DNA from 3 places in the Arthrobacter sp. zg-Y40 genome. Region 2 is predicted to be linked to each of the others. Evidence: riboswitches for the same ligand, from Rfam matches in the RefSeq annotation. Region 2 holds a riboswitch; each other region holds the start of a gene.
What was found. Region 2 has a riboswitch for S-adenosylmethionine ahead of LJ754_RS02875 (hypothetical protein). Riboswitches for the same ligand answer to the same signal wherever they lie in the genome.
Positions count from the first base shown of each region.

Region 1: it holds a riboswitch for S-adenosylmethionine, as region 2 does, so the genes downstream of both, LJ754_RS16060 (bifunctional o-acetylhomoserine/o-acetylserine sulfhydrylase) here and LJ754_RS02875 (hypothetical protein) in region 2, are expected to answer to the same signal.
Region 3: it holds a riboswitch for S-adenosylmethionine, as region 2 does, so the genes downstream of both, LJ754_RS06260 (cobalamin-independent methionine synthase II family protein) here and LJ754_RS02875 (hypothetical protein) in region 2, are expected to answer to the same signal.

Region 1 covers NZ_JAJFZS010000015.1:159,168-168,868, reverse strand. Annotated here, with positions in the region: gene LJ754_RS16090 (amidohydrolase family protein) at 1-557, shown strand, start outside; gene LJ754_RS16085 (CPBP family intramembrane glutamic endopeptidase) at 601-1,389, shown strand; gene LJ754_RS16080 (glycoside hydrolase family 2 protein) at 1,416-3,245, shown strand; gene LJ754_RS16075 (alpha/beta fold hydrolase) at 3,321-4,151, opposite strand; gene LJ754_RS16070 (endonuclease domain-containing protein) at 4,282-5,256, opposite strand; gene LJ754_RS16065 (VOC family protein) at 5,407-6,057, opposite strand; SAM riboswitch class IV at 6,219-6,335, shown strand; gene LJ754_RS16060 (bifunctional o-acetylhomoserine/o-acetylserine sulfhydrylase) at 6,425-7,741, shown strand; gene metX (homoserine O-acetyltransferase MetX) at 7,749-8,873, shown strand; gene LJ754_RS16050 (VOC family protein) at 8,887-9,660, opposite strand.
Region 2 covers NZ_JAJFZS010000001.1:601,496-611,196, reverse strand. Annotated here, with positions in the region: gene LJ754_RS02895 (histidine phosphatase family protein) at 1-127, shown strand, start outside; gene LJ754_RS02890 (NAD(P)H-hydrate dehydratase) at 102-989, shown strand; gene LJ754_RS02885 (CPBP family intramembrane glutamic endopeptidase) at 1,036-1,794, shown strand; gene LJ754_RS02880 (VOC family protein) at 1,905-2,339, opposite strand; gene LJ754_RS02875 (hypothetical protein) at 2,405-2,839, opposite strand; SAM riboswitch class IV at 2,855-2,987, opposite strand; gene LJ754_RS02870 (CU044_5270 family protein) at 3,334-4,449, opposite strand; gene LJ754_RS02865 (RNA polymerase sigma factor) at 4,446-4,973, opposite strand; gene LJ754_RS02860 (LLM class flavin-dependent oxidoreductase) at 5,296-6,315, opposite strand; gene LJ754_RS02855 (RBBP9/YdeN family alpha/beta hydrolase) at 6,410-6,961, shown strand; gene LJ754_RS02850 (ATP-dependent DNA ligase) at 6,972-8,039, shown strand; gene LJ754_RS02845 (SGNH/GDSL hydrolase family protein) at 8,049-9,092, opposite strand; gene paaZ (phenylacetic acid degradation bifunctional protein PaaZ) at 9,401-9,701, shown strand, end outside.
Region 3 covers NZ_JAJFZS010000004.1:271,920-281,620, forward strand. Annotated here, with positions in the region: gene LJ754_RS06240 (aldehyde dehydrogenase family protein) at 1-689, shown strand, start outside; gene pgm (phosphoglucomutase (alpha-D-glucose-1,6-bisphosphate-dependent)) at 752-2,383, opposite strand; gene LJ754_RS06250 (hypothetical protein) at 2,503-2,853, shown strand; gene LJ754_RS06255 (hypothetical protein) at 2,861-3,070, opposite strand; gene LJ754_RS06260 (cobalamin-independent methionine synthase II family protein) at 3,148-4,353, opposite strand; SAM riboswitch class IV at 4,373-4,498, opposite strand; gene LJ754_RS06265 (peptide MFS transporter) at 4,621-6,024, opposite strand; gene LJ754_RS06270 (MsnO8 family LLM class oxidoreductase) at 6,320-7,300, shown strand; gene LJ754_RS06275 (amidase) at 7,328-8,710, opposite strand; gene LJ754_RS06280 (rhodanese-like domain-containing protein) at 8,854-9,180, shown strand; gene pheA (prephenate dehydratase) at 9,177-9,701, shown strand, end outside.

The DNA.
Region 1 (9,701 bases), on a different contig from region 2:
ACCAGCTGGGCCACGGTGCCGGGGTGCGCCTGGCCGTGGAGTTCGGGGCGGCAAGCGTGGATCACGTGAACTACCTGACGAACGAGGACATCGATGCCCTCGCCGGGACGTGGGCGCAAGGGAACGGCGTTGGGCTTGGTGCTGCCGGCGTCCCCGGGACGGTGGCCACCTGCCTGCCCGCGTGCGACCTGTCCACCCGTGCACCACTGGCTCCGGCACGGCAGCTGCTGGATGCCGGCGTGCAGGTGGCGCTCGCCTCCAACTGCAATCCGGGCACTTCCTACACCAGCTCGATGAACTTTTGTGTGGCTACGGCCGTGCTGCAGATGGGCCTCACCGTTCAGGAGGCGCTCCGGGCCGCCACCTTCGGCGGAGCCCTGGCCCTTCGCATGCACACCGGGAAAGACCGGGACGGGCAGCGGGCGGTGGGATCGCTCGCCGTCGGGCACCGTGCGGATTTGCAGCTGCTGAACGCGCCCTCCGCGGCTCACCTGGCCTACCGGCCGGGCATGCCGCTCACAGGTGCGGTGTGGCGGGCCGGGCAGCAGGTGCGCTGAGCCACGGGGCGGTGCATGCACTCCGTCCGGCAGAATGGACACCATGCGTGCTGCTTCCCCTTCCGCCCCGGCCGGTGCACTGGATCCCCGGGCCCGGCGGATGCTGGTCTTCGAAATCCTGATTGTGCTCGGACTGTCCCTGGGCAGGTCCGGGGTTTACGCCGTCGTCGAGCTGATCGAAAAGGCGACTGAAGCGCCCCTGGGCGGTCAGACCACCACCTTGAACCCGGTGCTGGACGAGCAGCCCTGGTTCGACCTGGTGTACCAGCTGCTGGGGATCTTCTTCTCCCTGGTTCCGGTGGCGCTGGTGCTCTTCCTGCTGACCGAACCGGGCAAGTCGGCCTTCCGCCGGATCGGGTTCACCTTCGAGAAGCCGCTGCGCGATTTCCTGCTGGGGGTGGGGCTGGCGGCAGTGATCTGCGTCGGAACCCTGGGCGTGTATGCGGCCGGCCGGGCGCTGGGGATCACCACCGCGCTGGTTCCCGCTGCGCTGGACACTTACTGGTGGACGCTGCCGGTGCTCATCCTCTCCGCCGTGCGGCACGCGGTGCTCGAAGAGGTGATTGTGGTGGGCTACCTGTTCACCCGGCTGCGGCAGCTGGGCTGGGGTGCCCCGGCGATCATCCTCACCAGCGCCCTGATCCGCGGCAGCTACCACCTGTACCAGGGCATCGGCCCCGGGATAGGCAATTTCCTGATGGGCCTGCTGTTCGGTGCGGTCTACGCCAAAACCCGGCGCGTGATGCCGCTGGTCATCGCCCACGCCCTGGTGGACATCACGGGCTTTGTCGGGTTTGCGCTGTTCGGCCCGGCCATCGGCATCGGCAACTGAGCATGGCATCCGGAAATGGAGACACTGTGACACTGCTGACCGCCTGGGGATCGGCCCTGGACCCGGACGCGGTGCTCCAGGAATACCCGCGCCCGCAGCTGGTCCGGGACAGCTACCTCAACCTCAACGGGTACTGGCAGTACGCCGTGACCCCCGCCGCTGAGCAGGAGCCGCCGGACACCTGGGCGGGGCAGATCCTGGTGCCGTTCTCGCCGGAGGCCCCGCTGTCCGGCGTCGGCCGCCAACTGCAGCCGGACCAGGCGCTGTGGTACCGCCGGACGGTCCGGCTGCCCGAGGGGTTCGCCGGCGAGCGGGTGCTGCTGCACTTCGGCGCCGTGGACCAGAGCTGCACGGTGACGGTTAACGGGATCCCGGTGGGCGGCCATGTGGGCGGCTACCTGCCGTTCACGCTGGACGTCACCGACGCCCTGGTCCTGGACGGGCAGTCCGGGGATTCCGGGCAGGAAATTGTGGTCCGGGTCCGGGATATCAGCGACACCGGTTACCACAGCCGGGGCAAGCAAAAGCTGGACCGCGGCGGGATCTGGTACACCGCCCAGTCCGGCATCTGGCAGACCGTGTGGCTGGAATCGGTGCCGCGGATCAGCATCGGGCGGCTGGCACTGGTCCCCGGCCTCGAGTCTGTGGACATCACGGTGCTGCTCGACGGCGGTGCCGGGCCGGGTGCCGGGGAAGGCGGTTCGGCGGACGGAGGCCCGGACCTGACCGCCGTTGTTACCCTCTCCGCCGGCGGACACACCGTGGCCGAGGCCGCCGTCGTACCCGGTGTGCCCTCGCGTATCCGCGTGCCGGACCCGCACCTGTGGACCCCCGAAGACCCGTTCCTGTACGACGTCGAGGTGCGGCTGCTCGACGGCGGCCGCGAAGTGGACCGGGTGCAAAGCTACACCGGGCTGCGGACCGTCGGCATGGGACCCGACGCGAAGGGGCGGCAGCGGCTGCTGCTCAACGGCCGTCCGTACTTCCATGCCGGGCTGCTGGACCAGGGCTACTGGCCGGACGGGCTCTACACGGCGCCGTCGGACGCGGCGCTCGCCTCAGACATCCGCCGCGCCAAGGACCTGGGCTTCACCATGCTGCGCAAGCACATCAAGATTGAGCCGCTGCGCTGGTATTACCACTGCGACCGGCTGGGGATCCTGGTCTGGCAGGACCTGGTCAACGGCGGCAGCACCTACCGGAACTCGGTGATCAGGCCGCCGGCGGCCGGGGCGCCGCACCGCAGCGACGACGCGTACCTGGTCTTCGGACGGGACGACGAGCAGGGGCGCCAAGAGTTTCTGGCCGAACTGCGCGGCACCGTGGAACTGCTGCAGAACGCGGTATCCCTGGCCGTCTGGGTGCCGTTCAACGAGGGCTGGGGCCAGTTTGACGCCAATGCCGCCGCTCACCTGCTGCGCCGGCTGGACCCCACCCGCACCATCGACCACGCCAGCGGCTGGCATGACCAGGGCGGGGGAGACCTGAAGAGCGTGCACGTCTACGTGGTGCCGTTCCGGCTGCGGAAGGGCTGGCTGCGGGGCGGCCGCGCCGTCGTACTGTCCGAATACGGCGGCTACAGCCTGCGCATCCCGGGCCACACGTTCAACGCCAAGGAGCACGGTTACCGCAGCTTCCGGAGCCGCGCGGCTCTGAAACGGGCGTACCGGCTGCTGATGCTGCGGCAGATCGAACCCGCGGTGGCCCGCGGCCTGGCGGCCACGGTCTACACCCAGCTGACCGACGTCGAGGACGAGGACAACGGCCTGCTCACCTATGACCGGGCCGTGCTGAAGATCGATGCCGGCACGGTGCGGGAGCTCAACGCCCGGCTGATCCGCGCCGCCGGTTCCTAGTTAGAGAAATCGACCGGTTTGGGAAATCCCTGCCACGGCGCAGCGGAGGGATTTCCCAAACCGGCAGGAGAATCCCTAACCGGCAGCGGGAATCCGCAGCCAGCCCTCCATGATTCGGACGAAGGCTTCGGGCTGCTCGATCCAGGGGTAGTGTCCGCAGTCGGGCAGGAACGCGAGCTCGGCGCCGAGGGCATTGGCATACGCGCGGACGGGGCCGACGCTGGAGAGGATGTCCTCTTGGCCGCCCACCACCAAGGTGGGCGGCTGCGGCGAGGCAAGGATCCGGGCGGCGGCGTCGCCGGGGATCTGGTTGAACCAGGCCGATGCTGCGGCGAGGGTCATCGCCCCGACGCCGGAGTGCTGCCGCTCAGGTGCTGCCCAGCGGGCATATCCGGCGGGGGCCTCCACCTTCAGGGCATGCTGGAACTCATCCTCCGTGCCGGGCTGCACCCCGGACATCGAGGTGAGGGCTGCGTCGACCAGCGGCTCGGACCGGCGGGCGGCAAGATCAGGGCCGTCGTGCACCGCGCCGGTTAGCCAGGCTGCGGCCGGCGTGACCAGGGCCATTGAGCGGACGCGTCCGGGGAACTGCGCAGCGGCCGCCAGGGCCAGGCGCGTCCCTGCAGAGTGGGCGAGGATATCGAAGCCGGGCAGGCCCAGCGCATCGGCAACCGCGATGGCGTCCGCCGCGTCATTCCACCAACCGCGGGACAGTCCACCGGTGGCGGGGGTTCCCCGCGGATGGAGAACGGCAAGCGGACGCACGGCGGCCAGTCCCGTCAGGTCACCCAGGTAGGCCGGGTCGCGGCACGGTCCGCCCGGAAGCACCAGAACAGGCGGCTGGTCACCGGCGCCTTCGAGTTGCACGCATATCTGCACACCATCCGGTGCCGTGATTCTTTCCATTCGGACCAACTTACCGGTGCGGTATCTCCCTCCTGCGCCGGAAACGCTCCGGTTTGGGAAAATTCAACCGGTTGACGTTTCTGCTGCCGTATACAGCTGGCAGCAGGTATGTGCAGCGCGGGCAGAATCGCTAACCGGCAGCAGATTTGCCGCCCCGTTTCCGTGGCAGACCTGCACGAACCAGGCATTGGACCAACCCCTCCGGATCCTGAGGGGATCCTGTGACGTCGTTCCAGGACCAGCGAATGAACCGCACGCCTGTCGCCCGGATTGCGTCTTCACGCTGTTTCTCGCGTGTCAGCGTCTCCCAGGAAGGCGGCATGCTCTTTCCACTCGGAAACGCCATAGTGCCTCGCCCGTATTTCACAGCACCGTCAAATTCGCCCACGAGCTTTTGCTCCGGCCAATAGAAATCGGTACGGCCAAGGAAGCGCCCACCGGCGGAACGGAACTCGTGCTGCAACTCGGGAGCCGGAAAACCGTGCTTGTGAAGAATTGCACGAGAGAAAGACTCGCCGGGGGATTCAGACCGCGCATCGGCGAAATCTATGACCCTCACCGCTCGAGAGTGCTTCGCCCGGTCCGGAAGCTGTGACGCAACGGCGTGCAGGTAGTCCTTGCTGAGCGACGGAAACTCTCGGGTCGGGTCGGGCCGCAGCACATGGTCCATGGCCGGGACGGCCTGCTCAAAAGGAAGATAGGCAGCCATATCGATGACCGTCTGGGCGCGGGACGTGAGCTGCACACCGTCCCGGCACGCCAGTGGTTCCAAGAGCTTCCGTCTGGTCCATCGCAGGTCGCCGCGGCGCCGGCCGTGGGAGCTGTCGGATGCAAGCAACAGCACTTCCGGTGGGGAACCGATGACGGGAATCCCCCACATTGCTGCCGCTGATTCCTGGAGCAGCACCCTTGACCCTGATCCGCTCTCCAGTGCCGCAACAATCCGCAAGCGGTCCCGTTCCCAGCGGGGCATGTGGGCCCAGGCAGCAGCACCGACGTAGACGCCCCGCCGTATCCGCACCAATTCGCCTGCGGCGCAGCGCAGCGCCAGTGGTTTAGCCAGGGTGTTCGCGGTGTCGGCCGCAAAGAGAAGTTCCTGATCCATGGAAACAGGCATACGGCGTGCACGGTTTTCCGGCGAGCGTGCCGTTGCGCACTGTGGAAAGTTTGGCAGGTTAGAGGAATCGACCGGTTTGGGTTGCTGCTGCCGCTTCCAACCGGCAGCAGAAATCCAACCCGGCAGGAAAACCCGACCCTAGATCTCGACGGGACCCTTGCTGGTGTCGAAGGTTACCGACATAACGCCCGGTGTGCCGGCCGGAGCAATCCAGGTGACGCCGACGCCGTCCAGCGGCTCCTCGACACGGGTGCCCAGCCAGTCGCTGACCCGGGCGGCGGAACCGGCAATGGTCAGCGAGCTCAGCTTCACGGAGCCGGGCATGCCGGGAATGGCGTTGGACGGGTGCAGTGCCTCGGTCCCGTCATCCCAGCGCAGCAGGTAGGGCACCTGCGGATCGGCAATCAGGCCGTTGATGCCGATCTGCTGCCAGGTCAGCTCCTGGCCGTCCGGAAACTTCCGGTTGCCCGGCACGGAGGAACGGCCCAGCCGCTCTTCGAAGGGCGAGAGGTCATCCACCGCAACACACCAGCCCATCCAGCCGCCGCCGGATTCGGAGCGCTGGCGCACGGCCTGGCCGAAGGGGGCCTTGTCCGATGCCGGGTGGTTGAGCACCTCCACAACCTCGACGTACTGGTTGTTGGCCAGGGGGAGGATCATATTGCGGGTACCGAATCGGGGGTGGACGCCACCCTTAACGAAGTCGGCGCCGAGGGCAGCAGCAATCCTCTCGGTGGTGGCCAAAAGACCGTCAGATTCACAGGCGTAAGAAACATGATCCAAGCGCATGCGGCTCATTGTGGCACGTTGTGACCACCGTCTCGACTTAGGACCTCCTTACCGCCAATTTCAGTGCCGGCGGAAGCGAAACTGCGGATCGGGGCGCCACCGGGTTTCACGCAAAGTCATGAAGGTTGCGCTGGGCCCGGCTATCGGTTTTCATAGGTGCAGGTCATGAGTGCCAGCAGATAGCCCCGGCTTGCTGGCCGGCAACCCTCCAACCGCGGTGGGGTGCCCCGGGTGAAGACCTGGCTGTACGCCAAGAGGGCGTCCGGCAAGCGCGGGCCCCGCAGCCCTACCGGAATTCCGGTGTGCACGTTCGTGTACCCAAAACCGGAACGACGGCGTTGTGCGGCCCCTGGTATGAGGGAGCATCATGAGTGCAGATTGGTCTTTTGAAACCCGCCAGATCCACGTAGGCCAGGAGCCCGACGCCGTCACCGGCGCGCGTGCCTTGCCGATCTATCAGACGTCGTCCTTTGTGTTTCCCAGCGCTGAGGCCGCCGCGAACCGGTTCGCGCTGGCCGAACTGGAACCCATCTATACCCGGATCGGCAACCCGACCCAGGAAGCGGTGGAAAACCGGATCGCTTCCCTGGAGGGCGGCGTCGGCGCGCTGCTGCTGGCCTCGGGGCAGGCAGCGGAAACCTTTGCGCTGCTCAACGTAGCCCATGCCGGTGACCACATCGTGGCCAGTCCCAGCCTGTACGGCGGCACCTACAACCTGCTTCGGCACACGTTGAAGAAGTTCGGGATCGACACCACGTTTGTGCAGGACCCGGATGACCTTCAGCAGTGGCGGGCAGCGGTGCAGCCCAACACCAAGGCGTTCTTCGGCGAGGTGGTCTCCAACCCGCGGCAGGACGTGCTGGACCTGGAGGGCATCAGCGCCGTCGCGCACGACGCCGGCGTTCCCCTGATTGTGGACAACACCCTCTCCACGCCGTACCTGATCCGGCCGATTGAGTGGGGTGCGGACATTGTGGTGCATTCGGCCACCAAGTATCTGGGCGGGCACGGGACTTCCATTGCCGGAGTGATCGTGGATTCGGGCAACTTCGACTTCGCCGCCGACCCGGAGAAGTTCCCCGGCTTCAACACCCCCGATGAGAGCTACAACGGCCTGGTCTATGCCCGGGACCTGGGCGTGAACGGTGCGCTGGGCGCCAACCTGGCCTATATCCTCAAGGCCCGGGTGCAGCTGCTGCGCGACCTCGGTTCGGCGGTGTCCCCGTTCAACGCGTTCCTCGTTGCGCAGGGACTGGAAACCCTGAGCCTGCGGGTGGAGCGGCACGTAGCCAACGCCGTCGCCGTTGCCAACTGGCTCGAGGGGCACGACGACGTCGTCTCGGTGGCGTACGCGGGTCTGGAATCCAGTCCCTGGTTTGAGCGCGGACGCAAGTACGGTCCGCGCGGCACCGGCGCGATTGTGTCCTTCGAGATCGACGGCGGGGTGGACGCCGGGAAGCGGTTTGTCGACGGACTGGAACTGCATTCCCACGTGGCCAACGTGGGGGACGTGCGCTCGCTGGTCATTCACCCGGCGTCGACCACACACAGCCAGCTCGGTGCAGAGGCGCAGCTGGCGGCAGGGGTCAGCCCGGGGCTGGTGCGGCTGTCCGTGGGCATTGAACACATCGATGACATCCTGGCGGACCTCGATGCCGGCTTCCGGGCCGCCAAGGGAGCCTGAGCCTTCCGTGGCGATCCGGCACCCCGCTCTGCAGCACCCCGTCACCGACCGGGACGGGGTGCTGCAGTTCGCCTCCATTGGCGGACTCGACCTGGAAACGGGCGGTTACCTGCCCGACGTCGTCCTCGGTTACGAAACGTGGGGACGGCTCGACGCCGATGCCGGCAACGCAGTGTTTATTGCCCATGCGCTGACCGGCAGCACCCATGTGGCCCGCGGCGATACGGATGAACCGGGCTGGTGGGATGACCTGGTGGGGCCGGGCAAAACCGTGGACACCAACCGGTTCTATGTGGTGGCCGCGAACATGCTGGGCGGTTGCTACGGTTCCACCGGTCCCTCGTCCCCGGATCCGCAGGGACTGCCCTGGGGATCCCGGTTCCCGTTTGTTACCGTCCGCGACTCGGTGCGCGCCGAGGCACGGCTGGCCGACCTGCTCGGAATCCGGGCCTGGCACACCGTGCTGGGCGGTTCGCTCGGGGGAGCACGGGCCTTGGAATGGGCGGTTACCGAACCCGGGCGGGTGAAACGCTGTGCCGTCATTGCGGCGACGGCGGCCAGCACCGCGGAGCAGATCGCTTTTGCCCAGGCGCAGCTGGCCGCGATCCGGCTGGACCCGGCGTTCAACGGCGGGGACTACTACAACGGTGCCCCGCCGCTGGCCGGGCTCGGGCTGGCACGGCGGATTGCGCACATCACCTACCGGTCCGAGCCGGAGCTGGAGTACCGGTTCGGGCGCAGTCCGCAGGGAACCGAGGACCCGTTCGGTTCCGCGCTCCCGGCACAGAGGGGCCGCTACGCGGTGGAAAGCTACCTGGACCACCAGGCGGAAAAACTCGTGGACCGCTTTGACGCCAACACCTATCTGGTGCTCACTGAAGCGCTCGCGGGGCACGACGTCGCGCGCGGACGAGGATCCCTGCGCGAGGCACTGCGGGGGACCGGTGCCGAGTTTTTCATCGCGGCGGTCGAGTCGGACCGGCTGTACTTTCCACAGCAGTCAGCCGACCTGGCCGCGGCCCTGCCCCGGGGTACCTCCGTGCACCTGATCCGGGCACCGATAGGGCATGACGGTTTCCTGACCAACGCGCAGGAGATTTCCGGCCCGCTCCGGGCGGCGTTTTTCGCGTGAGCCGCGGGGCGGGCTAGTCTGCCTCGGCCTCCATCAGCCAGAAGGCTGCACCGGTGGGATCAGCCAGCTGGACCATCCGGCCGTAAGGGGAGTCTTCGGGCGGGGTGAGCACCGCCCCGCCCAGTTCCTCGGCCAGGTCGGCAGCGGCGTCGACGTCGGTGTGCCCGAAGTAGAGCTCCCAGTGCGAGGGGATCCCGTCGGGCAGGTCCGCGGCGCCGTCCATCACGCCGGCTACTGGCCGGCCGTTGCTCTGGACGGTGGTGTACCGGAAGTCGGCGGTATCGGAGAGGACTTCGGTCTCCCACCCGAAGACGTCCCGGTAGAACCGCAGGGCGGCCGGATAGTCGCTGGTCAGCAGCTCGTACCAGACCGGTGCCCCCGCCTCGTCGATCCGCGCGAATCCGGGATGGTCCGCCGGCTGCCAGATGCCGATGGTTCCTCCGGACGGGTCACCGAGCAGGGCCATTGATCCCTTGGTCCCCACCTGCTGCGGATCCAGCATCACCTGCCCGCCGGCCTCGGCAGCCGCATCCGCTGAACCGGCGGCATCCCCGAAAGCCAGGTATACCGTCCAGGTATCCGGGTAGGCGGTTTCGGGGGAGTTGGGCATCAGTCCGGCCACCGCCGAGCCCCGATGGAGGAAGTCGGCATACCCGCCCGGTTCGGACACAGCAGCCTCCCACCCCAGCAACCCGGCGTAAAACTCCCTGGCCCGCTGCGGGTCGGAGCTGGCCAGGTCCGCCCAGCACGGGGCGCCGGCGGGAAACGGGGCGGACACTTCGGGCATGGCAGTCCTGCTCTCGGGTGGGGGCCGGGAGTCCCAGCTAT
Region 2 (9,701 bases):
CCTGGTGCGGCCGTCCGGAACCGGACCGTGGAAAGTGCACACCTTCAACAGCGTGCTCCACCTGCAGGACAGCGGAGCACCCGTCACCGAACACTCTGGAGATGAGCATGACGTCCACCCCCGCTAAACTCGTTACCCCCGCACTGCTGCGCGACTGGCAGCTCTCCACCGACACTGCCGGGAAGGAGGAGCGCGGCACCGTAGTGGTAGTCGGCGGCGAACGCCGCACCCCCGGAGCCGTGATGCTGACCGGCCTTGCGGGCCTGCGCGTGGGCGCCGGCCGGCTCACCATGGGCGTGGCGGACTCCGTGGCCGTGGCCGTGGCCGTTGCCATTCCCGAATCCGGCGTGGTGGGACTCGCGGAAGCCGACGGCGGCATAGACGGCGGTGCCGCAGGCGGGCTTCTCGCTGCGGACCTGGAATCCGCAGCTGCGGTGGTGATTGGCCCGGGAATGGCCGACGCCGAACAGACTGCGGCCCTGCTGCAATCCGTGGTGCCGCTGTTGGGGGAGAAGACCCAGGTGGTGCTGGATGCCTACGCGCTGGGTGTGCTGCCCGGCCAGCCGAAGCTCGCGGAGGCACTCGCCGGACGGCTGGTCCTGACCCCTAACCGCACCGAGATCCTGCACCTGCTGGGGGATGAAGGCGCGGACGAGGAGTCCCTTGACCTGGCCGAAGCCTCGGCCGAGGTGGCCCGCAAGTATTCGGCCGTGGTCACCGCACAGAACCTCATCACGGCACCGGATGGCTCCAGCTGGGAAGTGCCCGCCGGGAATCCAGGCCTGGGTACGTCCGGTTCGGGTGATGTCCTGGCTGGTGCGGTGGGCGGTTTCCTGGCCCGCGGTGCCACGCCGGAGCAGGCTGCATGCTGGGGCACCTACCTGCACGCCGTGTCGGGGGACCGGCTCTCGGCCTCGCGCGGCCCGCTCAGTTTCCTGGCGCGCGAGCTGCTGGAGGCCATGCCCCCGGTGATCGCGGAGCTGAACTAGGGGGAGCAGGCTGCCCGGGGCCGCTTCGGGCTCCTATCCTTAACTGATGACAGCTAACGAATACCGGGCCCCGTCCGGCCGCCCGCCGGCGCAAATCCCCTGGCTGCCGTACCGCTTCACCCGCAGTGATGCCGTGGCGGCGGGCTACTACGTCCTGTTCCTGCTGTTGCTCAGCTTTGTGCCGATTGACATTCCGGGGCTGTCCACGCTGATCCCGGATCCGCTGGTGGCCGCGTATGTGCTCAACCTGGCCTTCTACGCGGTGGGCGGCGTCCTGGCCCTCATCGCAGCCCGTGCCTATGCGGCACGGGAAGCAAGGATCCTCGCTACCCGGCCGGTCCTTTCAGCGGCGCTGATTCCGATCGGCGTGATCCTCACCATCATCGCTTCCATGGTGGGCCTGATCATCACCGGTGAGGCGGAGACCGCCGTGAACCAGGAGGCCGTGCAGGGCCTGGTTACGCAGATGTCGCCCTGGCTTGTGGTGCCCCTGGTGGTGGTGCTGGCGCCCTTCGTGGAGGAGTACATTTTCCGCCACCTGCTGATCGGCAAGCTCAGCCGCTACTGGAACATCTGGGCTTGCTGCATCCTGTCGGTCCTGTTGTTCGCCTCCATCCACATTGTGGGCAAGGAGTCGCTGTCCCTGCCGGTGCTGATGCCCTATCTGGCCACCGGCGCCGTGCTGGTGGGCATGTACGTGTGGGCCGGGAACAACTTCATGCTGTCCTACGGGGTGCATGCCGCGAAGAACCTGCTTAGCGTGGTGATCATCTATGCCGTGCCGCCGGAGCTGCTGCAGCAGTAGGGTCTCACGGCTGTTTTGGAGGTTCCGCGGACGCCCTCTGTACAGCTGATGCGGGTATTGGCCCTTCCAAGCCGCATCAGCTGTACAGAAGCTGGAAGAGCAGGTGCGCGTCAGCTGATGCAGAACTCGTTGCCCTCGGGATCGGCCATCGTGTACCAGGAGTGCGGGCCCTGACTGGCCTCGTACAGGAAGGATGCACCTCGACCTTCCAATGCGGCCCGGGCTTCGTCCTTGTCCCTGCCCTCCAGCCGCACATCCAGGTGGATTCGATCCTTGACGGTCTTGGGCTCGGGGACGGGCTGGAACAGGATGCGCAGCCGGTCCTCCTGTCCCACCTGATCGGCAGGGCAGATAGCTGCGCCGTCACGCCAGACCCGGACACCGTTGTGCTCAATCACGTCCTCGGGTTTTGCGAAGCCCTGGTCCAGCAAGGACGAGATGAAGCCCTGGTCCGTGGGCTCCAACGTCCAGCCCAAGGTTTCCGCCCACCAATCGGCCTGAGCGTGGGCATCGGTGCAGTCTACGCAGATCTGTATGTTCGTCATGGCCCAGAGCCTAGGAGCGCAGCGCCACCGTCGGCACTGAATTGCGGCCAGCTACCGTCCGCAAGCTAGGAGCCGGGCTTCTCGAGCCGCTCACTTTCGGGTGCCCGGACCGGAGAGCCGTTGCATGGCAGCACCCGCTCCGGCCGGGCCAAGTAGAAAAAAGAGCTCCGGGCTTCGGAGCCAAACCCGCCGGGCACCATCAGCGTGGAATACCGCTGGCACCACTGGGGCGTGTCGACGGCGGCTTCCAACGCGGTTGCGACCGCACCGACATTGTGGAACCACATCAACTGCTGCTGCCCGTCGATAACCAGGTAGATGAGGTCCAGCTGCGGATCCGCGGTGACGGCGACGTCGGCCCAGTGCTCCCAGCCCTGAAGTCGGCGGCCGTGGATCCAATGGATGTTGTGGCCCGGAGCGAAACCGGTGCAGTTGCTCGGGGAGGAACTGTTGAAGTCGGGGTTGTTGAAGCCGGAGTTGCTGACACTGGAAATGCTCACAGTGGGTTCCTTTTCAGGTTGTCCTTGCCTGCAGCGGATGAAGCAGGCCGCTTCGTCATCCGAACCACCCGCCGAACAGTGGGGTTGGTGTGGGGCCAGTCGGAGCTTTTATGCCCGGCGAACCGGGCGAAGGCCACATCTCGTGAAGCTGAAAACTACTGTAGCGGAGGGCGCCGACATTTCGACAGGGGTGCGGGTTTCCGGGTCCCGGGCGGGCTGGGTCCCGGGGCGGGCGCCGCGCGGGTCGGGCGCCGGGCGGGCCGGGTCCCGGGGCGGGCGCCGCGCGGGTCGGGCGCCGGGCGGGCCGGAACGGCGGCAACGAAAACTTCCGCTCGCAGAGCTCGCGAAAGTTATTAAAGCCGCCTAACCCGGCCCGTCCGGTGCCCTGGTGCCGCACCGCGCCTAACCCGGCCCGTCCGGTGCCCGGTGCCCTGTGCCGCAACGACGCTCCGAGCCCCGGGATCCCAGCACCCCCCGAAGGCTGCGGTTAGAACCTACGGGGCCGAGTCCACCACGGAGGTTCTCACCGAAGTCCATGCCGAAACGGTGCCGGCCGGAGCGTTGGGGAAGTCCTGCAGCAGTACGTCCTGTTCGCCGATGACCAGTCCCGAGTCAGGATCGATGATGATGTCGGTCCGTGATGTTCCTTCTGGGTAGGGGATCCCAATGGCGACGCCCGTCCTGCCGTCAACGGTTGCCTGCTTGTCGCTTATGACCACGCCGGGGATCAGTGCAGCGGCCCGATACATGGTTGCGCGCAGGTCGGCGGGGACGGCCCCGGTGCGCAAACCGTCAGCGATGGTTACAAAGGCCTCGGTTTCCGGCGTTTTGCCGGCTCCCTCGGTGCGCTCGTAAATGAGGTCCAGCAGTTCCCGGGGATCCCGGGGCAGGCTTCCGGCTTCGTCGAGGGAGGTGCCGATGATGACCATCGGCGCCTGCCCGTAGAAAGCTCCGCCCGGGCCGCGCTGGATTCCGACCGTCGGGTTCGGCACCCCACCCTTCGGCGGCAGCTGGGCGATCTCGGCGGCCGCCTTCTTGGCGGCGTCGGACGAGGACTCGAGGGGAATCCGCTCTCCGCGGTCCCAGACCCATTCACCGTTCCTGTCTGCCGGTATGTAGAGCTGATCGCTGACGGTTTCCTGCCAGGAAAGGTCGCTGCCGTCGGCCATCTGCTTGCCGCCCCAGGTCAGCTCGGTTGTGTCGATCTTCAGGTACTGGCCGGGCCCCACCAAGGGATCAGAGGTGCGGATAGTGGCGTCAGCCGCGGCGTTCAGGACTTCTGCTGCCTCAGCGGTGGCACCGGGACTGCCGGGCCGGACGACGTCGGCCACCACTATGCCTCCCACCAGCAGAGCCGCAGCGGCGGATGCAAGCAAGAGACGGCGTCGGGCGCGGGGCGCCGTGGTCCTCGGGCCTCCGGCGCGGCGGGCGTTCAGCGGAGGAACGGCGTGCAGGCGGGAGGGCGAGGTGCTTTGCGCCGCCTGCGGAGCGTCCATCACGGCCAGCGACCTGGCTCGGCTGCCGGCCAGCTCCGTTTCGTGAACGGAACGTGCGGGGTCAGCGGATGCAAGTGCGCGGTCAATGCCGCCGGGCATATTGGTATGGCTCATCGTTTCGCTCCTTCTGAAAGTGATTCCGTGTCCAGCAGGCGGCCGAGCGCCTTGCGTGCCCGGTGCAAACGCATCCTGACGGCGGTGGCGCTGGTGTTGAGCAGGTCCGAGACCTCGCTGGAACTGAAACCGTCCCAGTACGTCAGGAGGAGGACCTCCCGCTCATCGGGCCCGAGCCGGGCGAGCGCCTCATGGATGCGGGAGTCGTCGTCGTTCCGCTCGTGGTCGCGTTCAAGCTGGAGGGCTCCGAGGAGGCTCGCGGACCGGGAGGCGGACCGGTCGTGGTTGCGGAGGACGTTTTTCGCGATCCCGAACAGCACCATGACCGAAAGGCTTTCCTCCTGCCCGGTCTTTTCCCAGGCGATCCGAAAGACCTCGGCGCACAGGTCCTCGGCGATGGCGGCGTTTTCGGTTCGGCGCCGGAAGTAGCGGTAGATGCGGTCATGTCCGGCGGCATGGGCGGCCAGGAAACGCTTCTCCCTGTCCACGTCCCGTTGTTCCTTCCGGAAAGTTTCTACACTCATGCCCTGTTAATGTCCGGCAGCCTCCAAAGTGTAACTGCGCGCGCCGAAAGCCCCGGCCGCGTACCAAAGGGAAGCCGTATCGAGCGCAGTAGGTACCGGACACAACGAAGGGGCCTGGCGGAGGCGGCTTTAATATTCCCCGCGAGCTCTGCGAGCGGGGAATTTCGTTGCCGCCGGAGCCAGGCCTCGTAGGTGCCCACGGCCACCGTCCTAGGTGCCGGAGCCAGGCCCCGTGGGTGCCACGGCCACCGTCCTAGGTGCCGGAGCCAGGCCCCGTAGGTGCCCACGTTCCCAGCGAGGCCGGTCAAAGCCAGCGAAAGAGTTACCGCCAGCCTGCCCCCGGCGCCACCAGCTTCACGACGCTTTCCAGCAGCTGCGCGTTGTAGTCCACGCCCAGCTGGTTCGGCACGGTAATCAGCACGGTATCGGCTTCCTGCACGGCGGCGTCGGCGGCCAGTTCAGCAGCGATGACATCCGGTTCGCCGATGTAGCTCTTGCCGAACCGCGCCAAACCGCCGTCGAGATGGCCCACCTGGTCCCGTCCCTCGGCCTGCGCACGGAGCCCGAAATAATGCCGGTCCTCCCCGGTGACCAATGGGATGATGCTGCGGCTGACGGAGACCCGCGGGGTGCCCTGGTGGCCGGCGTCGGCCCAGGCCTGCCGGTACACGGCAATCTGCTCGGCCTGCAGCTGGTCGAACGGGACACCGGTGTCCTCGGTCAGCAGGGTGGAGCTCATCAGGTTCATGCCCTGCTCGCCCGTCCACTTGGCTGTGGCCCGGGTGCCGGATCCCCACCAGATGCGCTCGGGCAGGCCGGGGGACAGCGGATCGATGGGCATGGCTCCGGTGCTGCCGGTCATGGCCGGATCCGCCTGGGCGACGCCGGCACCGGCAATCGCGGCCCGGAACACTTCGGTGTGCTGCCGGGCCATGTCGGCGTCGGTGGATTCCGGCCCCGGCACGTAACCGAAGGACTCATATCCGCGCAGGGCCGGCTCGGGGGATCCCCGGCTGATGCCCAGCTGCAGCCTGCCACCGCTGATCAGGTCCGTGGCCGCGGCATCCTCGGCCATTGAAAGCGGATTCATATAGCGCATGTCGATCACGCCGGTGCCCAGCTCAATCCTGCTGGTCCGCGCGGCCATGGCTGCGAGCAGCGGGAAGGGGGCGGAGAACTGCGGGGCGAAGTGGTGCACCCGCAGGTACGCGCCGTCGACGCCGATTTCCTCGGCTGCGACGGCCAGCTCCACCTGCTGCAGCAATGCGTCACGTGCGCTGGGCGTCCGTGAGCCGAGCGCATTCCGGTAATGTCCGAAGGACAGGAACCCTATTCGTTTCATATCAGCCTCAGCGCCGTAAGGTTCGGCCGTATTCCCGTCCTCCCCGGACTTCCGGGCCGGGCACGTGGAAACGCAGCGGAAGGAAGCAGGAACAGTGCACATCACCTTGGTCCCGGGCTATCAGGGCTCACCGCCGGAGCAGTGGCAGAGCCGGTGGGAAGCCGACCTGCCGGACGTCACCCGCATCGCGCCGTCGTCGTGGGACGAGCCGGAGCTGGAGGACTGGATGTCCGCGCTGGACAAAGCCGCCGGGGCACAGCACGGGAACACCGTGCTCGTGGCGCACAGCCTGGGCTGCCTGGCCGCCGCGGAATGGCTGCTGCGCAACCCGGACGGCGCCCGCGGGGTCTTCCTGGTGAGCCCGCCGGATCCCGTAGCAGCCTCGTTCCCGCAGCCGGCCGGGACGTTCCGGAACCCGCGCTTGCAGGAACTGCCGGTTCCGGGCCTGCTGATCGCCAGTGAGAGCGACCCGTACTGCGCGCTGCCGGCGGCAGAGGTCATTGCAGCGGCCTGGAAACTGCCGTTCATCAATGCCGGCGAGCTGGCGCACATCAACGAAAAGAGCGGCGTGGGCTACTGGGAACAGGGCCGCGACCTGCTCACCGCGTTCACCGCGGGGCTGGGGGAACGGGCCGCAATCGGATAAGAATGGGCACATGCAACTTCCGGTGATGCCTCCCATTGCGCCCATGCTGGCCAAAGCCGCCAGCTCCCTGCCTGAAGGCGAGTATCTCTACGAGCCCAAATGGGACGGGTTCCGGTCCATCATTTTCCGGGATGGCGACGACGTCGAGATCGGCTCCCGCAACGAGAAGCCGATGACGCGCTACTTCCCCGAACTGGTGGAGGCACTCAAGGCCAACCTGCCCGAGCGGTGCGTGGTGGACGGGGAAATTGTGATGGTGGCGCCGGACGGTAAGCGCCTGGACTTCGAGCTGCTGCAGCAGCGCATCCACCCGGCCGCCAGCCGGGTGAAACTGCTCGCCGAATCCACCCCGGTCCGGTTCGTGGCCTTCGACCTGCTGGCCCTGGGAGACACGGATTACACGGACAAACCGTTCGCCGAACGCCGCGAGGCCCTGGTCCAGGCGCTGAAAACGGCGCAGGCACCGGTGTCCGTCACCGCCGCAACGGATGATCCGGAGCAGGCGCGGGACTGGTTTGACCGGTTCGAAGGTGCCGGGCTGGACGGAGTGGTTGCCAAGCCGCTGGATGCTGCGTATGCCCCGAACAAGCGCACCATGGCCAAGCTCAAGCATGAGCGCACCGCTGACTGCGTGCTGGCCGGCTACCGGGTGCACAAGTCCGGCCCGGACCTCATCGGTTCGCTGCTGCTGGGCATTTACAACGACGACGGCGAGCTCACCAACGTGGGCGTTGCCGGAGCCTTCTCCATGGACCGGCGCCGGGAGCTGTTCCAGGAGCTCCAGCCGCTGGTGGCGGGCGAAGAAGGGCACCCCTGGGCGTCGGAGGAGCAGGAGGCCGGCACCCGCACGCCCCGCAACTCGGAAGGCAGCCGCTGGAGCGGCAAGAAGGATCTCTCCTTTGTGCCGCTGCGTCCGGAGCGGGTGGTGGAGGTGAAGTACGACCACATGGAAGGGAATCGGTTCCGGCATGTGGCGAGCTTCGTGCGCTGGCGGCCTGACCGCTCGCCGGAGTCCTGCACCTACGCCCAGCTGGAGGAACCCGTGAAGTTCGACCTGGCGGACGTGCTGGGCAGCTAGCTGCGAAGACTAGCCGCGGCCCCGGCACCCGGTCCGGAATTCGCTGCCGGCATCCGCCAGGATGGCCGCGGTGTAGCCGTCCCGGTAACCGGTCTCGGTGGGATGCAGGTCGAACGGGCCGCCTTCGAAGCGAATCCAGGAATCGGCGGATCCCACTCCGTGTCCGGCGAATTCGTCCACCACGTCCACAAAGACGCCGTCCTCGGGAACCTGTCCGGCGATGACCGCATTCAGGGCGTCGGTTCCGGCGTTGAACAGGGCCTGCGCCTCCGCGCTGAGCGGGCCCGGCGCACCGGTTTCGAACAGGTGCGGGTATCCGGTGACCACCAGGGTGGCGCGCGGGGCTGCCTCGGCTATCCGGGCGAATTCCGCCGCCAGCTGGGGAGCCAGGACCGTCGAGGCGTAGGTGCTGGCCTGCTCGATGGCCGGTGCGCAGGTGGCCGGAAGCTGGGTCCCGGCGCAGGCGGCCACCACGGTGCCGAACCGGACGTCGTTGCCGCCGATGGTCACGGTCACGACGTCGGTCCGGTCGTTGAGCGTGCCGCTGGCCGCCGCGTTGCTGATCTGTTCGGGCAGGTCCACCGGTGCGTCAGCCGGGGTGGTCAGGGCGGTGGCGCCGGCGCAGGTGGCATCGGCTTCCAGATCCACGCGCCGCCGGGCGTCCAGCAGCGCGGGATAGCCCTGTTCCGTGCGGCCGCAGGCATCCAGCACGGGACCGCCGCCGTAGCCGGCGGCATAGGAGTCTCCGAAGGCCACATAGTCGACGTCGCGGCCCCAGCCGTGCCCGCCACCATGCCCGCCGCCGTGGCCCCAGCCATGCCCGTGGCCGTCTCCGCCCCGGTGCTGCACGGAGTCCCCGCCGAAGTTGCCCGGGGAGCCGCCTGCCGGACCGTCTGCCGCGGCGGACGACGCACCGCCGGCTAGGAGCGCCGCCGCAGCCAGGGCCAGGACACCGAGCCTCCCGCCGCGGAATGAACGGCGGAACGGGAGGCGGAACGGACTGCGGAAAGGGACACCGGGTGAACGGCGGGAAAGACCTGGGCGAGGGCTCATCTTTGCACTCCTTCGGGCAGCGGAATCAACGGCTCCAAGGCGGACAGTCTTTCCCAGCGCAGGGCACGCGGGCAATCGCCAATCCCTTATCCGGTTCCCTGGCGGCAGGTTTTTCATCGATAACCCGGGCAGTATGAGCGGCCGGAATGCTGCCGGGAGGGGTGTGGCGCAATGCACCTCTGCGCTACGCTGGCGATATACCGACCGTATGGTCAGTAATCGCTGGCTTCTTGCAGGCCCGTCGGTACATTCCAGCAGTCCCGGGCAACGGTGCCCGGCAGGACGCGTCCCGTGCGAAAGGTTTTCCCATGACGGCAACAGCCCTCGACGTTGACTACGTACCCAGCTACGTCCGGGACGCCTGGTGGTCTCCCGGCGACGGCGGAGCGGGCACCGAGGTGCGGGATGCCAGCACCGGCGAACTGCTGGCCCGGGTCAGTACGGACGGGCTGGACACGGCCGCCGCCGTCGAACATGCCCGCAGCACCGGCCAGACCGAACTGGGGAAGTACACCTTCCACCAGCGGGCCCTGCTGCTCAAGGAACTGGCCGGTTTCCTCAACGCCCGCCGGGAGGAACTGTACGAGGTGTCCGCCCGCTCCGGGGCCA
Region 3 (9,701 bases), on a different contig from region 2:
CCCGGCGTCTGGTGTTCGGCAAGCTGCTCAACGCCGGACAGACCTGCGTGGCGCCGGACTACGTGCTGGTCACCGAGGAAGCCGCGCCCGCACTGCGCAAACACCTCGTCAAGGCCGTGGCGGAACTGTTCGGGAAGGACCCGGCCAAGAGCAGGGACTTCGGCCGGATCGTGAATGAACAGCACTGGGAGCGGCTGGTGGGGCTGCTGGACAGCGGGACAATCCTGGCCGGCGGCCGCAGCGACCGTGCCGGCCTGTATCTTGAACCGACCATCCTTACGGACGTGGATCCGCAGTCGCCGGTGATGCAGGAAGAGATTTTCGGACCCATCCTGCCCGTGCTGACTGTGAAGGACCTGGACGAGGCGATGGAGTTCATCAACGCCCGCCCGGTTCCGCTCTCCGCCTACCTGTACACCAATTCGGCAGCTGCGCGGCAGGCGTTCGAGGCCGGCGTGCGGGCAGGCAGCATCAACCACAACGCCAGCACCGTGCAGCTGGCCGTGCCGGGGCTGCCGTTCGGCGGCGCCGGGGCCAGCGGCACCGGCGCGTACCACGGGAAGTACTCCTTCGATACGTTCAGCCAGCTGCGCCCGGTCTTCAGCAAGGGGACCCTGCTGGATACGCTCCGGTTCGCGTACCCGCCGTACAACGGAGTGAAGAAACAGATCCTGCGCCGGCTGCTCTAGCGCCCGTTAACGGCAAAAGGGCGGACCTCCTGGTCCGCCCTTTGGCCGTTAACGCGGTATCGCTAGGAGATGACGCCGTCCACAATGGCCTTGGCTTCGGCCTGCACCTGGTGCAGGTGCTCCAAGCCCTTGAAGGACTCGGCATAAATTTTGTATACGTCCTCCGTGCCGGAGGGGCGTGCGGCGAACCAGGCGTTTTCCGTGGTCACTTTCAGTCCGCCAATGGGTGCGCCGTTGCCGGGGGCTTCAGTAAGGCGGGCAGTGATTTCCTCGCCGGCCAGGGTGGTGGCCGTGACGTCCGACGGCGAGAGCTTGGCCAGCGCCGCCTTCTGCTCGCGGGTAGCCGGGGCATCCACGCGGGCATACTCCGGGTCGCCGAACCTGTTGGTCAGTTCGCGGTACCGCTGGGACGGGGTCTTGCCGGTCACTGCGGTCATTTCCGAGGCGAGCAGGGCCAGCAGGAGACCGTCCTTGTCGGTGCTCCACGGGCTGGCATCCAGGCGCAGGAAGGAAGCGCCGGCGGATTCCTCGCCGCCGAAAGCGGTCTCGCCGGAGAGCAGGCCCGGGACAAACCACTTGAAGCCCACGGGAACCTCCATCAGCACCCGGCCCAGGTCCGCCGTCACGCGGTCGATCATGGAGGAGGACACCAGGGTCTTGCCCACCATGGCGTCTGCGCTCCAGCCTGAGCGGTTGCGGTAGAGGTAGTCAATGGCCGTGGCCAGGTAGTGGTTCGGGTTCATCAGCCCGCCGTCGGGGGTGACAATGCCGTGCCGGTCGGCGTCGGCGTCGTTGCCCGTGGCTATGTCGTATTCGTCGGCGCGGGCAATCAGGGAGGCCATGGCGTACGGGGAGGAGCAGTCCATGCGGATCTTCTCGTCCCAGTCCAGGGTCATGAATGCCCACTGCGGATCCACGTTGGGGTTCACTACGGTCAGGTTCAGCTGGTGCTGCTCCGCAATGGCGCCCCAGTAGTCCACAGAAGCACCGCCCAGCGGATCGGCGCCGATGTGCAGGCCGGCGCTGCGGATCGCATCCAGGTTCAGCACCGAGGGGAGGTCTTCGACGTAGTTCTGCAGGAAGTCGTACGTGCCCACGGAATCGGCCAGGCGTGCTTCGCCCAGCGGAATGCGCTTCACTCCGTTCAGGCCGGCTTCCAGCAGTTCGTTGGCGCGGTCGGCAATCCAGTTGGTGATGTCCGAACCGGCCGGCCCGCCCGTGGGCGGGTTGTACTTGAAGCCGCCGTCAGCGGGGGGATTGTGCGAGGGCGTCACCACAATGCCGTCGGACTGGTCCGTCCGTGAGGCGTTGTACTTCAGGATGGCGTGGCTGACGGCCGGGGTGGGGGTGAAGCCGTTCCGTGCATCAATGAGCACGTTCACGCCGTTGGCCGCCAGGACCTCCAATGCGGTGTTCTGCGCCGGTTCGGACAGGGCATGGGTATCTTTGCCCATGAACAGGGGTCCGGTGATGCCCGCAGAACGGCGGTACTCAACGATCGCCTGCGTGATGGCGGCAATATGCTGCTCGTTGAAGGCGCCGTTCAGCGATGATCCCCGGTGCCCGGAAGTACCGAACGCAACGCGCTGCGCCACGTTCGAAGGATCCGGTGCGACGTCGTAATAGGCGTCCAACAGCGCGGTGAGATCTACAAGGTCGGATGGTTCAGCGGGTTTTCCTGCACGATTAGACATACCCCTAAGCATGCCAAAGAAACGGCAGGTGCGGCAGACGCCTGCCTACGTGTAAAGCTGCCCGTCCGGCCGTATGCTCGATCGGACAGCCGCGAGGGCGCGGCGGAGAGGGGCACACCATGGCGGCCAGTGCGGTACCGGCGCAGCTTCAGCCCGGAATGCGCCGCGGCACCCGGGCAGCCATGGCGGTCCTGAACATCATCTACGTATGCGCCGCCCCGGTTTTCTGGTTTTTTTGGAGCCAGCGCCGGCAGTTCGAACTCCCGGCCTGGGCCGAGCAGGCCGCCGGATTCGCCGCCGGTGTCCTGCCGGTCCTGGTGTTCCTGGCGGCTTGGCTGAGCGCAGCGGTCCTGTTTAGCCGGGGCCTGCGCCAAGACGGCGGCCGCGCCTTTAACGCCCTGGGCGGCCTGGGCCTGCTGGCGGCGGCCAGCGGAATGCTGGCGCTGGCCGCCGCCGGGCTGGACAGCTAGGAAGCCCTCACTTGTCGTTGTGCTTGGCCTTGAAATTCTCGTTGTCGGAGTTCAGGCCCTGCGCAAGGTTGGAGTGGACCTCCGTGCGCGGGTCGGAGTGGTCCTGGCTGCCGCTGCCGTCGGGAACTTCCGCGGAGGTGGACATCAGGTTTTCCACCGCGTTCTCAATCGGATTCGCGGGCTCGTTCTTAGGGTCGTCGGCTTTCGGATCAGTCATCATCAGCTCCTTGAAGGTAATTCATCAGTAGCCTTACGAATCCCACTCTAGGGCACACCAAGCCTGCCCGCACCGGGTCACCATAGACGGCTGCTGGCCAGCCGCGCACCTTCGCCGAGGGCTTCGAGCTTGGCCGCCGCGATCTGCGGGTGCACGCGGCCGCCCAGCCCGCAGTCCGTAGACGCAATCACGTTTTCGCGGCCGACCAGCCGAGCGAAGCGCTCAATCCGGTCCGCCACCAACTCCGGATGCTCCACTACGTTCGTGGCATGGGAGACGACGCCGGGAATGATCACCTTGCCGCCCGGCAGCTTGGTGTCTTCCCAGACCCGCCATTCGTGCTCGTGCCGTACGTTGCCGGCTTCGAAGCTGTAACCGCCGGCGTTGATCTTCAGCAGGGTGTCCGCCAGGTGCCGAAACTCGATGTCCGTCGTGTGCGGTCCGTGCCAGGAGCCCCAGCACAGGTGGAAGCGGATCTGCTCCTCGGGAAGGCCGCGCAGTGCGTAATTCAGGGCCTCAACCCGGATTTCGGTGAAGCGCAGGTAGTCCTCGACGGACGGCTCGGGATTGATCTGGTCCCAGTTCTCCGCAATGGACGGATCGTCGATCTGCACAATCAGGCCGGCGTCGATAATCGCCTTGTATTCCTCCCGCATCGCGTCCGCGCAGGCGTAGATGAACTCCTCCTCGGTGGCGTAGTACTCGTTGGCGATGCGTGAACAGGAACCGGGGGAAAGCGAGGCGAGGAAACCTTCCTCCAGCCCCGCTGCCGCAAGCCCTGACTTGAGGTTTCGGATGTCGCCGGCAACGGCGTCGTACCCGGTGTATTCCACCTTGCCGGTGACCTTCGGGAAGACCTTCTGGGCGCCGGTGGTGATGCCCGACGACGGGTCGGTGTAGGCCTCGCGGAAGCGCCCGCGGTCGCGGCGGTCACCGAAGCTGGTGAGGACCGGTTTTCCCGGCTCGGAACGGACGGGCTCCATCTCCCAGATGCCGGTCTCCGCCACGGTCAGGCCGCTGAGCCGGGCAAAGGAATAGGACCACCAGGCCCCGTAGTCCACCTCCGCGGACATCGCGTGCCCGTACTCGCCGTCGTTGGGGATGTCGATGCCGGCCCGCTGCTGGCGCAGCACCAGGTCGGCGACGGCGTCGCTGAGCAGTTCGGCATAGCCCCCGGTGTCGGAGGGGTCCGCGTCCCGGGCTGCGTTGGCCGCGAGGAGTTCGGGGGTGCGGGGCAGGGAACCGGCATGGGTGGCCAGGATACGGTCGGTGCTTTTGCGCATGGAAATAATCCTTGGGATTCACGTGCTCTTGCCTGCACCGGATGCCTGGAAAAGGCGGTGCAGGCCGCTTCGTCATCCGAACCACCCGCGAAGCATGGGGTTGGTGCACGGCCAAGTCGGAGCTTGGCGGCCGTGTCTCCTGAAGCTGGTGCCCATCCTAACCACGACGCCGGGCGCAGGCCAAGCATGTGACGGCAGGCAAAAAGAACGGCGGCCCCGGGGTTGCCCGGTGCCGCCGTCCTGGTGGAACTGAAACTGTTGTGCCGGTTAGCGCACGCCGCTCATCAGCTTCTTGATGGCCGGGGTCGCCGCTGCCAGGGCGATGCCCAGGACAATGGCGGTTCCGCCGCTGAACAGGAAGTAGCTGACCTCGGTTTCGGGGTCGTAGAACTGTGCCAGCCAGCCGGCCAGCGTGGTGCCCAGTGAGACCGAAAGGAAGAACAGCGCCACCATCTGGGTCCGGAAAATTTCCGGCGCCAGCTTGGTTGCCACGGACAGGCCGATCGGGGAGATAAACAGCTCCGCGAAGGTGAACAGCAGCAGGATGCCGACGATCGCCAGCAGCGGGGTGCTGTTGGGGCCGCCGCCCGAGAACGGGATGAAGGCCAGGAAGGCCAGGCCCATTACGGCAAGTCCCAGGGAGAACTTCAGCGGCGAGGACGGCTGCCGGTCGCCCAGCTTGGTCCAGACCGCGGCGAAGACGGCCGCGAAGATGATGATGAAGATCGGGTTGATGGACTGCACCCAGGCCGCCGGCATGGTGAAGCCGAAGATGGACCGGTCCAGCGAGGTGTCCGCGTACAGCGCCACCACGGTGAACTGCTGCTGGAACAGGGCCCAGAAAGCGGCGCTGGCGATGAACAGCGGCATGAAGGAGTACACGCGGCGGCGTTCGACGGCGCCCACCTTCGGGCTGCGCAGGATGATCACGAAGTATGCGATCGAGGCAAGGATGGCCACGGTCGCCATGACCACTGCGAGGTTCTCCGCCTTGAGCAGGCCGAAGACCACGGCCAGGGCAACGATGACCACAACGCCGGCGGCAACGCCGCCCATGGTGGCGTACTTGCGGCGCGGCAGCGGGTTGGTCACCTGGTGGGCAGCCTCGGGCAGGTACTTGCGGGTCAGGCCGTACTGGACGAGGCCGATGGCCATGCCAATGGCAGCCAGGCCGAAGCCGTAGTGGAAGCCGAGCTTCACCTGGAGCAGGCCGGTGAGGAGGGGGCCGACCAGGGCGCCGAGGTTGATGCCCATGTAGAAGAGGGAGAAACCGGCGTCGCGCCGTTCATCCTTTTCGTCGTACAGGGTCCCCACCAGCGAAGTGGCGTTGGCTTTGACGCCGCCGGAACCCAGGGCAATCAGGATCAGGCCGGCGGCCAGTCCCACTGCGCCCGGGAGCACGGCCAGCGAAATGTGGCCGAGCACAACAATCGCGGCGGAGTAGAAGAGCACGCGTTCGGATCCGAGGACCCGGTCCGCAAGCCACGCACCAATGATGGTGGACAGGTACACACCACCGCCGTATGCGCCCACCAGTGAGGTGGCGACGGCTTTATCGATGCCAAGGCCGCCCTCGGTGACGCTGTAGTACATGTAGTACAGCAGGATGCCCTGCATGCCGTAGAACGAGAAGCGTTCCCACAACTCGACACTGAAAAGATTGGCCAACATCCGGGGATGGCCGAAGAAGGTTTTACGCGCTTCTTGGACGCCTGGGTTACTGGGGGTATGGCTCACGGATTAATGGTCCCACTCCCCGCGGGGGTAAGCGCCGGGAAAACCGGCGTATTCCGCCCCGAACCGGGCAGGTTTCCCTTAACCATGTGCTGAAGGTCACCCGTTTGCAGGTCGATTTCCGCGAGATTACGTGCAATAGGGCCCCCGTTACGCCCGGATTTTGCGCAAACCCGGGGCGCTGCCTACAAGCAGCCGGAATTCCGGGGGAGTGTGCAGGGTTGCCACCGGTATGCCCACCCGCGTCCCCCTCTCGATCCTTGACCGCGCCAACTCACGGCTGGGCTTTTCCGAGGCCCATGCCCTGCAGGCAGTCCTCGAGCGTGCCGAAGCCGCTGAAGCGCTGGGGTACCGGCGCTTCTGGGTGGCCGAACACCATGCCGTGGCCGGTGTTGCCGGTTCAGCACCGGCGGTGCTGATGGCCGCCCTTGCCGCCCGGACCAGCAGCATCCGCATCGGTTCCGGCGGCATCATGCTGCCCAACCATCCGCCGCTGCTGGTCGCCGAGCAGGCCGCCACCCTGTCCGCCCTCTACCCGGACCGCATTGACCTGGGGCTGGGCCGTTCGGTGGGTTTCACGCAGGCGGTGCGGCGGGCACTAAAGGCAGGAAAGGCTGAGGCCGAACGGTTCGAAGCGGACCTGGCGGAACTGCTGGCCTACCTCGACGGCACGGCACCGATCACGGCGCGGCCGCGGGACTCCGGCCAAACCCCGGTTTTTGTGCTGGCCACCGGAGCGGGTGCCGATATTGCTGCGCGTGCGGGCCTGGGCCTGGTCTTCGGCGGGCCGGGCCTGTTCCGAAACAACCCCGGGCAGGTGCTGGAACGGTACCGGACATCCTTCCGCCCCTCGGACCGGTTCCCGCGCCCCTACGTGCTGGCCGCGGTGAACGTGGCGGTTGCCGGCACGGAAAGGGCCGCCGTTGAACTGCTCCTCCCCGAGGCCGCGGCCCTGGCCGATTCACGTACCAAGGGTGTGTTCCCCGCCCTGGCCGGGAGCGGCAGCGCTGCGGAAGGCCCGGAACGCCGGCAGGAACTTATCCGGGAATCACTGGCCAATTCCATCCACGGCACCCCGGACCAGGTCCGCGAGAGGCTGGGCGGGCTCGTGGCCGCAACCGGTGCCGATGAACTCCTGGCCACCGGGGGAGCCTATGACCTCGCGGGCCAACGGGAGTCCGACCGGCTGCTCGCCGGCCTGTTCACGGATTAGCGGCCCCGCCTGGATGGGGAACCGGGGTCAGTAGCCAAGCTGCGCGGCGACGGCGAGCAGGTCGGCTTCGGCCCCCGGACGGCCGATGAGCTGGATACCCATCGGCAGTCCGGCCTCCGTGTTGTACACGGGGACGGAGATGGCGGGAAGTCCGCACACATTAACCATGGACGTGAACGGCGAGTAGAGGCATTGCCGTACATAGTCTTCCTCCCCGCCGCCGTCCGTGTACCAGCCGATGGGCCGCGGCGTCATGCCCAGGGACGGCGTGAGGATCATGTCATAGGCACCGAACTGCCGGATGGTGTCGGTTTCGAAGGTGCGCAGGATGTCAATGGCCGTGACCAGGTCCGCGGCGCTTCGGCCCAGTGCCCGCTGCCGCTTGGACGCTGCAATGCCGGTGAGTTCCGATTCGGCCCCCGGCTCCAGCACAGCCGTAGCCAGGAACGCCGTCCACACCGCCTCGAACGCATCCGGATACCGTTCGTCGTAGCGCAGGTCCGTGTCCACCAGGTCGTGGCCTGCCGCAGTTAGCGCGGCCGACCCGGCGTCGAGCGCCTGAAGCGCCTCGGGATCAAGGCGGATCTCCAGCCTGGACTCGAAGGGTGAGCGGGTGCTGACGCCTATCCGGAATGTGCCTTCGGCTCGCTGCGCAGCGGCCAGGAAGCCGTCCGTGGACGGCGGTGCGCTGGTGGCGCGGTGGTTCGGCCCGGCAACCATGGCGTCCAGCAGCAGTCCGGCGTCGGCCGCGGTTCGGGCCAGTGGACCGGCCACCACAAACTGGCCCAAATCCTGCTGGGCGGAGCCGGAGGGGACCCTGCCGCGGTTGGGCTTAAGCCCTACCAGCCCGGTGGCGGCGGCGGGGATGCGTACCGAACCGCCGCCGTCGGTGCCCGGTGCGAAGGGAATCAGCCCGGCAGCTACGGCCGCTGCGCTGCCACCGGAGGATCCGCCGGGGCTCAACCGCAGATCCCGCGGGTTCCGCGCCGGCGGGCCCACCAGGTTTTCGCTGTAGCTGCTCAGCCCGAATTCCGGCACCTGGGTTTTGCCGAGGCTGATGGCTCCGGCCCGGCGCAGTACGGCCGGGAGCGGGCCGTCGGTGTCCGCCGTCCACGGCTTCAACGCAGCGCTGCCCATGGTGGTACGGACGCCGGCCACATCGGTCAGGTCTTTGTGGGCCAGCGGCATGCCGTGCAGCATGCCCAGCTTTTCTCCCCGGGCGCGCCGCGCATCAGCGGCCCGCGCCTCGGCCACGGCAAGCTCAGGGGTGGGCGTGAGGAAGGCGCCCAGCGCGGGGTTGAGCTCTTCGATCCGCTGCAGGTAGTGGGTGGTCACCTCTTCGGCGCCGAGCCTGCCGGCTGCCAGTTCATCCCGCAGCTCGACGGCGGTCATCTCGTGGGGAGCGGGCAATTTGTACCTCCGGTGCATGGGACCTGGACGTTTATTTCTTCGGGCCGCGTCCCACTATAGGCTGGACAAAACGAACGCCGCGGCCCCGGAAGCCCGGGTGCGGCGGCGGCGCGGAACAACCCGGTTCAACAGTGAGGGCAGCAATGAGTGAGATGCAGAGCGTATCCGTAGACAGCATTCCGGAGGGCGCAAAAATCCTCGATGTGCGGGAGGACTATGAATGGGAGGCCGGCCACGTGGACGGCGCCGTCCATATCCCGCTGGACCAGCTGCCCGAAAGCCTTGACAGCCTGGACCCCGACCAGGATCTGGCCGTTATCTGCCGCACCGGCGGCCGCAGCGCCCGCGCCACTGCGTGGCTGGACGCACAGGGCTACTCGGCCGTTAATGTCAACGGCGGAATGGGCGCCTGGCTGGAAGCGGGCAAGCCCATGGTTTCGGACAATGGCCAGGAGCCGACCGTTCGATGACGCACACGGCGCACGCCCAAGCTGCTCCGCACCATTCCGGCCCGTTGGGCGAGACCGTGGTGTACACCTATCTCGGCCCGGAAGGAACGTTCACGGAAGCGGCCCTGCTGCAGGTGCCCGGCGCGAAGGATGCCGTCCGTGTTCCGTCCGCCAGCGTGAACACCGCATTGGAAATGGTCCGCTCCGGTCAGGCCAATGCCGCCGTGGTTCCGATCGAGAACTCGGTGGAGGGCGGCGTCAGCGCCACCCTCGATGCGCTTTCGGCCGGCGCCACTCTGCGGATCCTGCGCGAAATCCTGGTACCTATTACCTTTGTGCTGGCAGCCCGGCCGGGAGTGGCGCTTGAGGATGTCCGCACCGTGTCCACCCACTCGCATGCCTGGGCCCAGTGCCGCGAATGGGCAGCGGCGAATATTCCCGAAGCGGAATATCTCCCTGCTTCCTCCACCGCCGCAGCCGCCGTGGAACTTAGCGGCGCGGAGCCCTCCTTCGACGCTGCTATCTGCGCGCCGCTGGTCGCC